Regions from separate parts of the Pantoea sp. SGAir0175 genome, predicted to be linked through region 2. Evidence: riboswitches for the same ligand, from Rfam matches in the RefSeq annotation. Region 2 holds a riboswitch; each other region holds the start of a gene.
What was found. Region 2 has a riboswitch for thiamine pyrophosphate ahead of thiM (hydroxyethylthiazole kinase). Riboswitches for the same ligand answer to the same signal wherever they lie in the genome.

Region 1 (3,407 bases), on a different contig from region 2:
GCTGGGCGCGGATTATGCATCCTACGGCATGACGGTGCATAGCTGGCAGCAGCTGGCGCGCCATCTGCCCGGGGTGCGCTGGTGTGATGTCAGCGGCATCAGCGACCGGTTGCGCAGCGTTAAATTTCAGGCTGAAATCGCCAGCTTACACCAGGCCGCCAGCATTGCCGATGCCACGCTGGCCCAGCTGAGTGCGCAGGTGCAGGGCGGCTGGCGTGTGCGTGATGTCGCCGCGCTGGCGGCGGCACAATTTCTGCGGCTCGGTGCTGACAGCGGTGAAACCGGACCGATTGTCATCGCCAGCGGCGATAGCGGCTTTTTGCATGCCAGCGGCCATGAGCAGCGTCTGCAAGCGGGCGATGTGCTGCACGTTGAGCTGATCCCAAAAGTGCGGCACTACAGCGCGCGCCTGATGCGTCCACTGATTGTCGGTGGAATCTCTGCGGCGCGCGCGGCGCTGGCACAACAGCTGATCGCCATTCAGGATCGCCAGCTACGGGCGATGAAGCCGGGCGTTGCGGCCTGTACGGTGGATGCCGTCGCGCGTGAGGCGGTGCTCAGCGCCGGGCTGCGTGAGGATTACAGCAACATCACCGGTTATGCGCTGGGTCTGTATACGCGCACTCCGCGTCCGAGCGATTTCAGCTGCTGTTTTCATCCTCAGGCGCCGTGGTTACTGGAGGAAAACATGGTGTTTCACATGTATATTTCAGCGCAGGGCCTCGCCTTCAGTGAAACCGTGCGCGTCACGGCACAGGGCGCAGAGCGACTCACCACGCTGCCGCGCCAGCCCTTTACGCTGCCGGCTAACAATTAACAGGATGATGTACAGTGCAGGACGTTGAATTAATCGATTTGGCTGCCACCTTGCCGGGCCTGATGTTTGATCTGAAGTACGCCACCGCCGATAACATCGCCGGGTATGCTATTTATCGCGACGCGCAGGCGTTGCTGCATCCGGATGCCGCCGCCGCGCTGCGCCGCAGCAGCGACATCGCCCTGCTGGCGGGATTTCGCCTGCTGGTGCTGGACGCGTATCGTCCGCAGCAGGCGCAGTGGCACTTGTGGGATGCCTGTCCGGACGCGGATTATGTGGTGCCACCGGCGCGGGGCTCGAATCACAGCCGTGGCGTGGCGATCGATGTGACGCTGGTGGATGAGGCGGGCAATATTCTGGAGATGGGGACCGGGTTTGACGACATGTCTGCTGAGTCGCACCCGTTCCATCCCAACGTGCCGCAGCAGGCGCAGCGCCATCGCCTGTTGCTGAACGCCATCATGCTCGGCGGCGGTTTTGTCGGGATGCCCACCGAATGGTGGCACTTTGAACTGCCGGATGCGCAAAACTATCCGCTGCTCAGCGATCGCTTTGCCTGCGTCAGCCGGGCTGATCGCGCTCCTGTGAGTGATATTGCGCGTTAATAATCGCGTTGCTGAAGCGGGGGGTTCTGCGCCTTCCCGCCTTGACACGCCCTCCGTTCCGACCCCAGAATGCAGCTTGTTCCAAGGGGTGCCCTGTTAGAGGGCTGAGATTCTACCCGCGCGGCTGTCACGGCCGGCAACGTAGTGACCCTCTGAACCTGATCCGGCTAATACCGGCGTAGGGATGTGGAACCGGGGTCACTGCACGCCCTCATTCCCTCTTTGCGCCTTTCTGCGAATCCTGCGCATTTCTCAGGCCCTGGCTGGCCGTTATGCCGCAGTCCAAAGAGGGCACCTTCATGACCGAAACGTCAATCATTGCCGCGCTGCTGGCGTTTATGCAGCGCGAAGAAACCACGGAAGCGGATTTCAACCAGCTGGCGCTGCAGCTGTTCGCGTGGCAATTCGAACACAATCTCCCTTACGCCCGTTTCGCCCGCCAGCGCGGCCGCACGCCGCTGACGGTCAAACAGTGGCGGCAGATTCCGGCGGTGCCGATCACCGCGTTTAAAGATCTGACGCTGAGCTGCCGTCCGGTGGCGGAGATTCCCCACATCTTTATGACCAGCGGCACCACGGGTACCGGCCGGGGGCGCAGCTATCACCCGACGCTGGCGGTTTATGATCGCTCGATGCTGATCAACTTCCGCCAGCGTTTTATGGCCGGACATTCGCGCCTGCCGATGGCAATTCTGTTTCCGCCCAGCAGCGCGCTGCCCAACTCTTCGCTGGCCCACTATCTGACGCTGGCGATGCACGAATGCGGCACGCCAGACAGCGAAGTGATGGTCGATGCGCAGGGCCTGAAAATCGCGCGTCTGATCGCCGCGCTGGAGCAGGCGCAGGCCAGCGGCCAGCCTTATGCCCTGCTGGGCGCCAGCTACAGTTTTGTCCATCTGCTGGACGAACTGGCACGTCAGCAGCGACGTTTCGTGCTGCCGCCGGGCAGCCGCATCCTCGACACCGGGGGTTTTAAGGGCCAGTCGCGTGAAGTGGCGGCGGAAGCGTTTTATAGCGCGCTGCAGCAGACGCTCGGCGTGCCGCGTTCACACTGCATCAATATGTACGGCATGACTGAACTCAGCACCCAGTTTTACGATGCCGGCAATGAAATCTGCCCGCCGGTGAAATCCGGACCGCACTGGATCCGCACGCGCGTGGTCAATCCGCTGACCGGTGCGGACGTGCCGGAAGGGGAGACAGGCGTACTGGTGCATCACGATCTCGCCCATTTCAATTCTGTTTCCGCCATTCTGACCGAAGATGCCGGCGTGATGGTGCCCGGCGGGTTTCAGCTGCTGGGCCGCGTCGCGGGCGCCGATGCCAAAGGCTGCTCGCTGGCGATGGAATCGTTTCTCGCTGCCGCGCAGGCGCGGGCATGAAAGTGTATGCCGGCCATCTGCCGGGCATCCGCCACAGCGAGGTGACGTGGCACAGCCTGCACTTTGGCCAGCAGGGCAGCGCGCTGGAAGTGTGCGTGCCGGTGCTGTCCGAGGCGCAGATTGCCACGCTGGCGGCCAGCGTTCGCGATAACGCGCGCCGCTACCTGCACACCCTGAGCGTAGTGCGCATCACCGCGTTGATTGATGAAGCCATCTCGCGCCTGCTTGACCGTTCGCACCCGTTGCGCCAGCAGGCGGAGCGGTTGCTGCCGCTGGTTACCGGCTATGACGCCGGGATGCTGCGGCTCGGTTTAACCGGCTATCTCAAAACCTTCCGTGAACCGCAGCTGCGGCGTTTTCTGGCGGAAGATTTCGGCAACGTGCAGATGCTGGACGATTTTCAGCCGCGGCCAAAAGGCGGCTTGGCCCGCGCGTTTGGTCCACAGCTGTTGCTGCAGGTCTGGGCCGGCAATGTGCCGGGTTTGCCGCTGTGGAGCCTGATTGCCGGCCTGCTGGTGAAGGCGGGAAGCGTGGGCAAAGTGGCGAGCGCAGAGCCGCTGATGGCGGGCTGGTTCGCCCAGCTGCTGGCGGAGATCGATCCGC
Region 2 (3,407 bases):
GAGTTCGGTCAGGGTCGCATGAGCCTGGCAGAAATCGTCGGTAAGGTAGACACCAACGCGGATAAGCGTGCGGCTGAAGAGCTGAACAAGCGTGACGCCTATGAAGTGCTGATCGTCGGCAGCGGCCCGGCGGGCGCTGCGGCGGCCATCTACTCGGCGCGTAAAGGTATTCGTACCGGCCTGATGGGCGAGCGCTTTGGCGGCCAGGTGCTGGACACCGTTGACATTGAAAACTACATCTCCGTGCCGAAAACCGAAGGGGCGAAGCTCGCCGGTTCCCTGCGTGCGCACGTTGATGACTATGACGTTGACGTGATCGACACCCAGAGCGCCATCAAGCTGATTCCGGCAGCGAAAGAGGGCGGTCTGCACGCCATCGAAACCGCTTCCGGCGCAGTGCTGAAATCACGCAGCATCATCATTGCTACCGGCGCACGCTGGCGCAACATGGACGTTCCGGGCGAAGAGCAGTATCGCACCAAAGGTGTAACCTACTGCCCGCACTGTGACGGCCCGCTGTTTAAAGGCAAACGCACGGCGGTGATCGGCGGCGGTAACTCCGGCGTTGAAGCGGCCATCGACCTGGCCGGTATTGTCGAGCACGTTACGCTGCTGGAGTTCGCCAGCGAAATGCGCGCCGATAAAGTGCTGCAGGATAAACTGCGCAGCCTGAAAAACGTCGATGTGATCCTCAACGCGCAGACTACCGAAGTGAAAGGCGACGGCAGTAAAGTTACCGGTCTGACCTACATTGACCGCAATAACCAGACCAGCCACGAACTGGCGCTGAGCGGTATTTTCGTACAGATCGGTCTGCTGCCCAACACCAACTGGCTGGAAGGCGCGGTAGAGCGCAACCGCATGGGCGAGATCCTGATCGACGCCAAAGGCGAAACCAGCCTGAAAGGCGTATTTGCCGCCGGCGACTGCACCACGGTGCCGTACAAGCAGATCATCATTGCCAGCGGGGAAGGGGCCAAAGCGTCACTGAGCGCGTTTGATTACCTGATCCGCACCAAACCGGCTGAATAAGTTTTGCGATAGCCACGCAAGCGCCCTGCAACCTGTGTTGCGGGGCTTTTTTTTATCCCAGCCAGCGACGCGCCTGTTCATCGCTGATATCGCGATAATAAATTTTATGGATGCGCTCGCCGCAGCGTTTGCATTCGGCTTCGAGGTACGTGGAGTACCGGTAACGGCCGCCGGGTGCAACGGCGCCTTGACGGGAAATGGTGATATTGTGCCAGTGATGCGCGTGCGGAAGAAAACTGAATAAAGTCATTAGCGATTCCGGGTGAAGGTGAAACAGCGGTCTTCAAATCCGGAAGGGAATTAGGCCGTGTTACGCCGCCGGCCGGTTTGATATTAATCAAGTTGCGCGCTTTCTTCTGTTTATTTCCCGCATACTGCCCCGGCAGATTAAATTAACTATCCTGATGAATTTTAGGGCTTTTGGGAAAATTGATCTCCGTCGAATTGTTTATATTTTCCTGATGATCAAAAAATTATGAAAATTGATGGCGCACGTATTTTTGCTTATCGTTGTCCGGCAAAAAAAGTGCCCCTGCCGCAGGATTTACAACTTTAAGCTGACCCTTTATGCTGTGAAGGCACGTCTGACACGGACGTGCATGACTCGGGGTGCCCTTCTTTGTGAAGGCTGAGAAATACCCGTAATACCTGATCTGGATAATGCCAGCGTAGGGAAGTCAGATGCCTGACCGCATTCGCCTTCCTGATTGCCGGTTGGGAGCCTTATGACACAGCCTGACCCTCTTTCCCCGGCGCAACTCGCGCACTCTCTGCAACTGCTGCGGCAGCAGGCACCGCTGGTGCACTGTATGACTAACGACGTGGTGCAAACTTTTACTGCCAACGTGCTGCTGGCACTGCAGGCTTCGCCCGCGATGGTGATTGATGGCGATGAAGCGGCGCAGTTTGCCGGTTTTGCCGATGCACTGCTGATTAACGTTGGCACCTTAACCCGCGAGCGTCGTGATGCGATGCTGGCGGCGGTACAGGCCGCTAACCAGGCCGGCACACCGTGGACGCTCGATCCGGTGGCGGTAGGCGCGCTAACCCTGCGTACGGAATTCTGTCAGCAGCTGCTGAGCCTGCGACCGGCGGCCATTCGCGGCAACGCTTCAGAGATTCTCGCCTTAGCCCACCAGGCCACGGGCGGACGCGGCGTGGATAGCGTGCATCAGGCCGATGCCGCACTGAACGCCGCGCAGCAGCTGGCGCAACGCTGCAAGACTATCGTCGCGGTAACCGGCGAAGTCGATTACGTCACCGATGGCCGCCAGACGCTGGCAATTCCCGGCGGCAGCCCGCTGATGACGCGCGTGGTCGGCACCGGTTGTGCGCTATCCGCCGTCGTCGCGGCGTGCAGCAGCCTGCCGGGCGAGCGCATCCAGCACGTGGCAGCGGCCTGCCGCGTAATGTCACTGGCGGGAGACCAGGCCGCGCGCAGCGTGGCAGGGCCGGGCAGCTTCGTCGCCGCTTTTCTCGATGCGCTGTGGACGCTGGAGGTGGCGGCATGAAACGCATTAATGCCCTGACTATTGCCGGCACCGATCCCAGCGGCGGCGCAGGTATCCAGGCCGATCTGAAAGCGTTTTCCGCGCTCGGCGCGTACGGCACCAGCGTGATTACCGCGCTGGTGGCACAGAACACCCGCGGCGTGCAGTCGGTGTATCGCATCGAACCGGCATTTGTTGCGGCGCAGCTCGACTCGGTGCTGAACGACGTGCGCATTGACGCCGCGAAAATCGGTATGCTGGCGGAGACGGCGATCGTCGAGGTGGTGGCAGAGAAGCTGAAACGCGCCAGCCTGCCGTTTGTGGTGCTGGATACGGTGATGATTGCCAAAAGCGGCGATGCGCTGCTGTCGCCCGATGCGGTAGCCAGCATTCGTGAACGGCTGCTGCCGCAGGTATCGCTGATCACACCCAATCTGCCGGAAGCCGCGGCGCTGCTGGGTTGCCGCATGGCGCAGGACGAGGCGACTATGCTGCAGCAGGGCGATGCGCTGCTGGAGCTGGGCTGTGAAGCGGTGCTGATGAAGGGCGGTCATCTCAGCGATGCGGAAAGCCCGGACTGGCTGATCACCCGCGCCGGCCGCCAGCGCTTTACCGCGCCGCGCGTTAACACCCGTCATACGCACGGCACCGGCTGCACGTTGTCGGCGGCGCTGGCGGCATTGCGACCGCGCCATGCGGACTGGGCGGGCACCGTAGCGGAGGCCAAGGCCTGGCTGCAGCAGGCGCTGCTGCACGCCGATTCGCTGGAGGTCGGCCACGGCATTGGGCCGGTGCATCATTTCCATCAGTGGTGGTAGGGCGTAACGCCAGATTGCCGTTTTTTCACTGCGTATCCGTCTGAAAAATGGAGTCAGCAATTTGCCA
Region 3 (3,407 bases), 1.9 Mb from region 2:
ACTCCGCCATGAACGCCATCATCAGCGAGTGCGGGAACGGCCACGGCTGCGAGGTCACGTAACGCACATTTTTTACCCGCACGTTGCTCTCTTCCATCACCTCGCGGGCCACCGCCTGCTCCAGCGTTTCGCCGACTTCGACAAAACCGGCCAGCACGGTGTAGATGCTGTTGCGATGGCGCGCATGGTTTGCCAGCAGGATCTCCTCACCGCGACGAATCGCCACAATGATGCAGGGGGCGATTTGCGGATAGTAGCGCTCGCGGCAGTGGCTGCACAGGCAGGCAAATTCGCGCTTGCTGTGCTGCATTTCATGGCCGCAATAGCCGCACCAGCGATGCGAACGGTAGAACTCTGCCAGCTGCACGCCGCGCCCGGCGAGCTGAAACAGACCGACATCTTCGTCAATTAGCTGGCGCACCGAGGCCATATTGTCCGGACGCGCTTCGCATACCAGCCAGACGTTTTCGCCCTGCCACTCGCCAATCACTCTGCCGCTGCTGCCGGTCAGGCCAAACTCGCCGGATAAGCCATGCGGCAACTCGCCTTGCGGCAACCAAAGTTTCTGCGCGGAGCTGACAATCCACCAGCCAGCGTCTACGCTTGAGATCTCACGTTGCATCTTAATCGTTGTCCTTAGCGTCAAATGGCACGCTGAAATCCTGATGTTAAGTGTGTAATAAACAACTATAACTCACCTGGAGCCCCGTATGCTTACCCAGTTAGATAACCTGACCGAGCGTGTAGGTGGCGGTAATGAATTAGTCGACTCATGGTTGCGCGCCCGTCGACAGCTGCTCGTCACCTATTACGAGTTAATTGGCATGAAGCCGAACAAAGAAGCGCTGACCGCGCTGGATGAACAGGCGCTGGATGCGTTTTGCCATCGTCTGGTGGACTATCTCTCTACCGGCCACTTCAGCGTTTACGAGCGCATCATCAGCGAGATGTCCGGCGACAGCCCGATGATTGCGGCGGCGCAGATCTATCCGGCGCTGGAAGGCAATACTGAACGTCTGATGCAACTGTATGACAGCCATCTGCAGCAGGCCATTAATGACGACAACTGCGTGGATTTCCAGCAGGCGCTGTCAGAAGTGGGCGAAGCGCTGGAGTCACGCTTTACGCTGGAAGACAAACTGATTCAGCTCGCCTGGGATAACCAGCTGGCGCGCCCGCCGGTGGCCAATGACAGCACCATTGCTCGTCCGGCCTGAACCGCTGCAGTTGTAAAAGACTTGTTATTCAGGAAAAGCCCTTTTATGCTGAATGGGCTTTTTTATTGTCTTTTTAAACGACAATCCACAATCAAACTTTGCGATATAAGCGCAGCGTGCAACAGTCAGTAAAGTCGCTTATCGCGTAAAACGTAAACTTGTCGGAGTGCCCTTAGGGGCTGAGACCGTTAATTCGGGATCCGCGGAACCTGATCAGGTTAGTACCTGCGAAGGGAACAAGAGTAGATGTGATCAGCACGGTGCAGTCAGGCGCCCGCACCGTTTCTGTTACTCCTTCCGGACTCCGGACAAGCAGCTTCCCCTTGTTTTCAGGAAACTTGCTATGTCTGATGCTAAAACCTCACGTCGTGAACAACGCGCGCAGGCGCAAAAATTTATCGATTCGCTCCAGGGAACCGCCTTCCCTAACTCCAAACGTATCTGGATCAGCGGCAGCCGCGCGGATATCCGCGTCCCGATGCGCGAAATTCAGCTCAGCCCGACGCACACCGGCGGCAGCAAAGATCATCCGCAATACGCAGAAAATGAACCGGTGCCGGTGTATGACACTGCCGGTGCCTATGGCGATCCCCACGCGACCATCAATGTGCATCAGGGTCTGGCAAAATTACGCGCCGGCTGGATTGCCGAACGCAACGACAGCGAAACCATCAGCGCACTCAGCTCAAGCTACAGTCAGCAGCGGCTGGCAGATGACGGGCTGGATCATCTGCGTTTTGAACACCTGCCGCTGCCGCGCCGTGCCAAAGCGGGTCGCCGCGTCACGCAGCTGCATTATGCACGTCAGGGCATCATCACGCCGGAGATGGAGTTTATCGCGCTGCGCGAAAACATGGGACGTGAGCGTATCCGCAGTGCAACGCTGTTGCAGCAGCACGCCGGCCACGGCTTCGGCGCGCAGCTGCCGGAGAATATCAGCGCCGAATTCGTACGCGCCGAAGTGGCCAGCGGCCGCGCCATCATTCCTGCCAACATCAATCACCCCGAATCAGAGCCGATGATTATCGGCCGCAATTTTCTGGTAAAGGTTAACGCCAACATCGGCAACTCGGCGGTAAGTTCGTCGATTGAAGAGGAAGTGGAAAAACTGGTATGGGCCACGCGCTGGGGGGCAGATACCGTGATGGATCTGTCGACCGGCCGCTATATCCATGAAACGCGCGAGTGGATTTTGCGCAACAGTCCGGTGCCGATCGGCACGGTGCCAATCTATCAGGCGCTGGAAAAGGTCAACGGCATCGCAGAAGATCTTAACTGGGACATTTTCCGCGATACCCTGCTGGAACAGGCTGAGCAGGGCGTTGATTACTTCACCATTCACGCGGGCGTGCTGCTGCGCTATGTGCCGATGACCGCACAACGACTGACCGGCATCGTGTCGCGCGGCGGCTCCATCATGGCGAAGTGGTGCCTGTCACATCATCAGGAAAACTTCCTCTACCAGCATTTCCGCGAAATCTGTGAAATCTGCGCCGCCTATGATGTCGCGCTGTCGCTCGGTGATGGTTTACGTCCCGGCTCGATTCAGGACGCCAACGACGAAGCCCAGTTTGCCGAACTGCGTACCTTAGGCGAGCTGACGCAAATCGCCTGGCAATATGATGTGCAGGTCATGATTGAAGGCCCCGGTCACGTGCCGATGCAGATGATCCGCCGCAATATGACCGAGCAGCTGGAACATTGCCATGAAGCGCCGTTTTATACGCTGGGCCCGCTGACGACCGATATCGCGCCGGGCTACGATCATTTCACCTCCGGGATTGGCGCCGCCATGATCGGCTGGTTTGGCTGCGCGATGCTGTGCTACGTCACGCCGAAAGAGCACCTTGGCCTGCCGAATAAAGAGGATGTTAAGCAGGGGCTGATTACCTACAAGATCGCGGCGCACGCTGCCGATCTGGCTAAAGGCCATCCCGGCGCGCAGATCCGCGACAACGCCATGTCGAAAGCTCGCTTTGAGTTCCGCTGGGAAGATCAGTTTAATCTGGCGCTCGACCCGCATACCGCGCGGGCCTATCACGACGAAACTCTGCCGCAGGAATCCGGCAAAGTGGCCCACTTCTGTTCCATGTGCGGCCCCAAATTCTGTTCAATGAAAATCACCCAGGAAGTGCGCGAATTTGCCGCCCGTCAGCAGACTGAAGCCCAGCCGATAGCGCTGGGGATGGC

Region 1: another riboswitch for thiamine pyrophosphate. It lies ahead of C1N56_RS21555 (LuxE/PaaK family acyltransferase); the one in region 2 lies ahead of thiM (hydroxyethylthiazole kinase).
Region 3: another riboswitch for thiamine pyrophosphate. It lies ahead of thiC (phosphomethylpyrimidine synthase ThiC); the one in region 2 lies ahead of thiM (hydroxyethylthiazole kinase).

The regions. Positions count from the first base shown of each region.
Region 1 covers NZ_CP028082.1:494,577-497,983, reverse strand. Annotated here, with positions in the region: gene C1N56_RS21565 (M24 family metallopeptidase) at 1-817, shown strand, start outside; gene ddpX (D-alanyl-D-alanine dipeptidase) at 832-1,422, shown strand; TPP riboswitch at 1,497-1,626, shown strand; gene C1N56_RS21555 (LuxE/PaaK family acyltransferase) at 1,722-2,804, shown strand; gene C1N56_RS21550 (acyl-CoA reductase) at 2,801-3,407, shown strand, end outside.
Region 2 covers NZ_CP028081.1:1,560,182-1,563,588, forward strand. Annotated here, with positions in the region: gene ahpF (alkyl hydroperoxide reductase subunit F) at 1-1,032, shown strand, start outside; gene C1N56_RS07120 (hypothetical protein) at 1,085-1,282, opposite strand; TPP riboswitch at 1,628-1,724, shown strand; gene thiM (hydroxyethylthiazole kinase) at 1,758-2,543, shown strand; gene thiD (bifunctional hydroxymethylpyrimidine kinase/phosphomethylpyrimidine kinase) at 2,540-3,340, shown strand.
Region 3 covers NZ_CP028081.1:3,823,884-3,827,290, forward strand. Annotated here, with positions in the region: gene nudC (NAD(+) diphosphatase) at 1-622, opposite strand, end outside; gene C1N56_RS17885 (Rsd/AlgQ family anti-sigma factor) at 711-1,217, shown strand; TPP riboswitch at 1,370-1,470, shown strand; gene thiC (phosphomethylpyrimidine synthase ThiC) at 1,561-3,407, shown strand, end outside.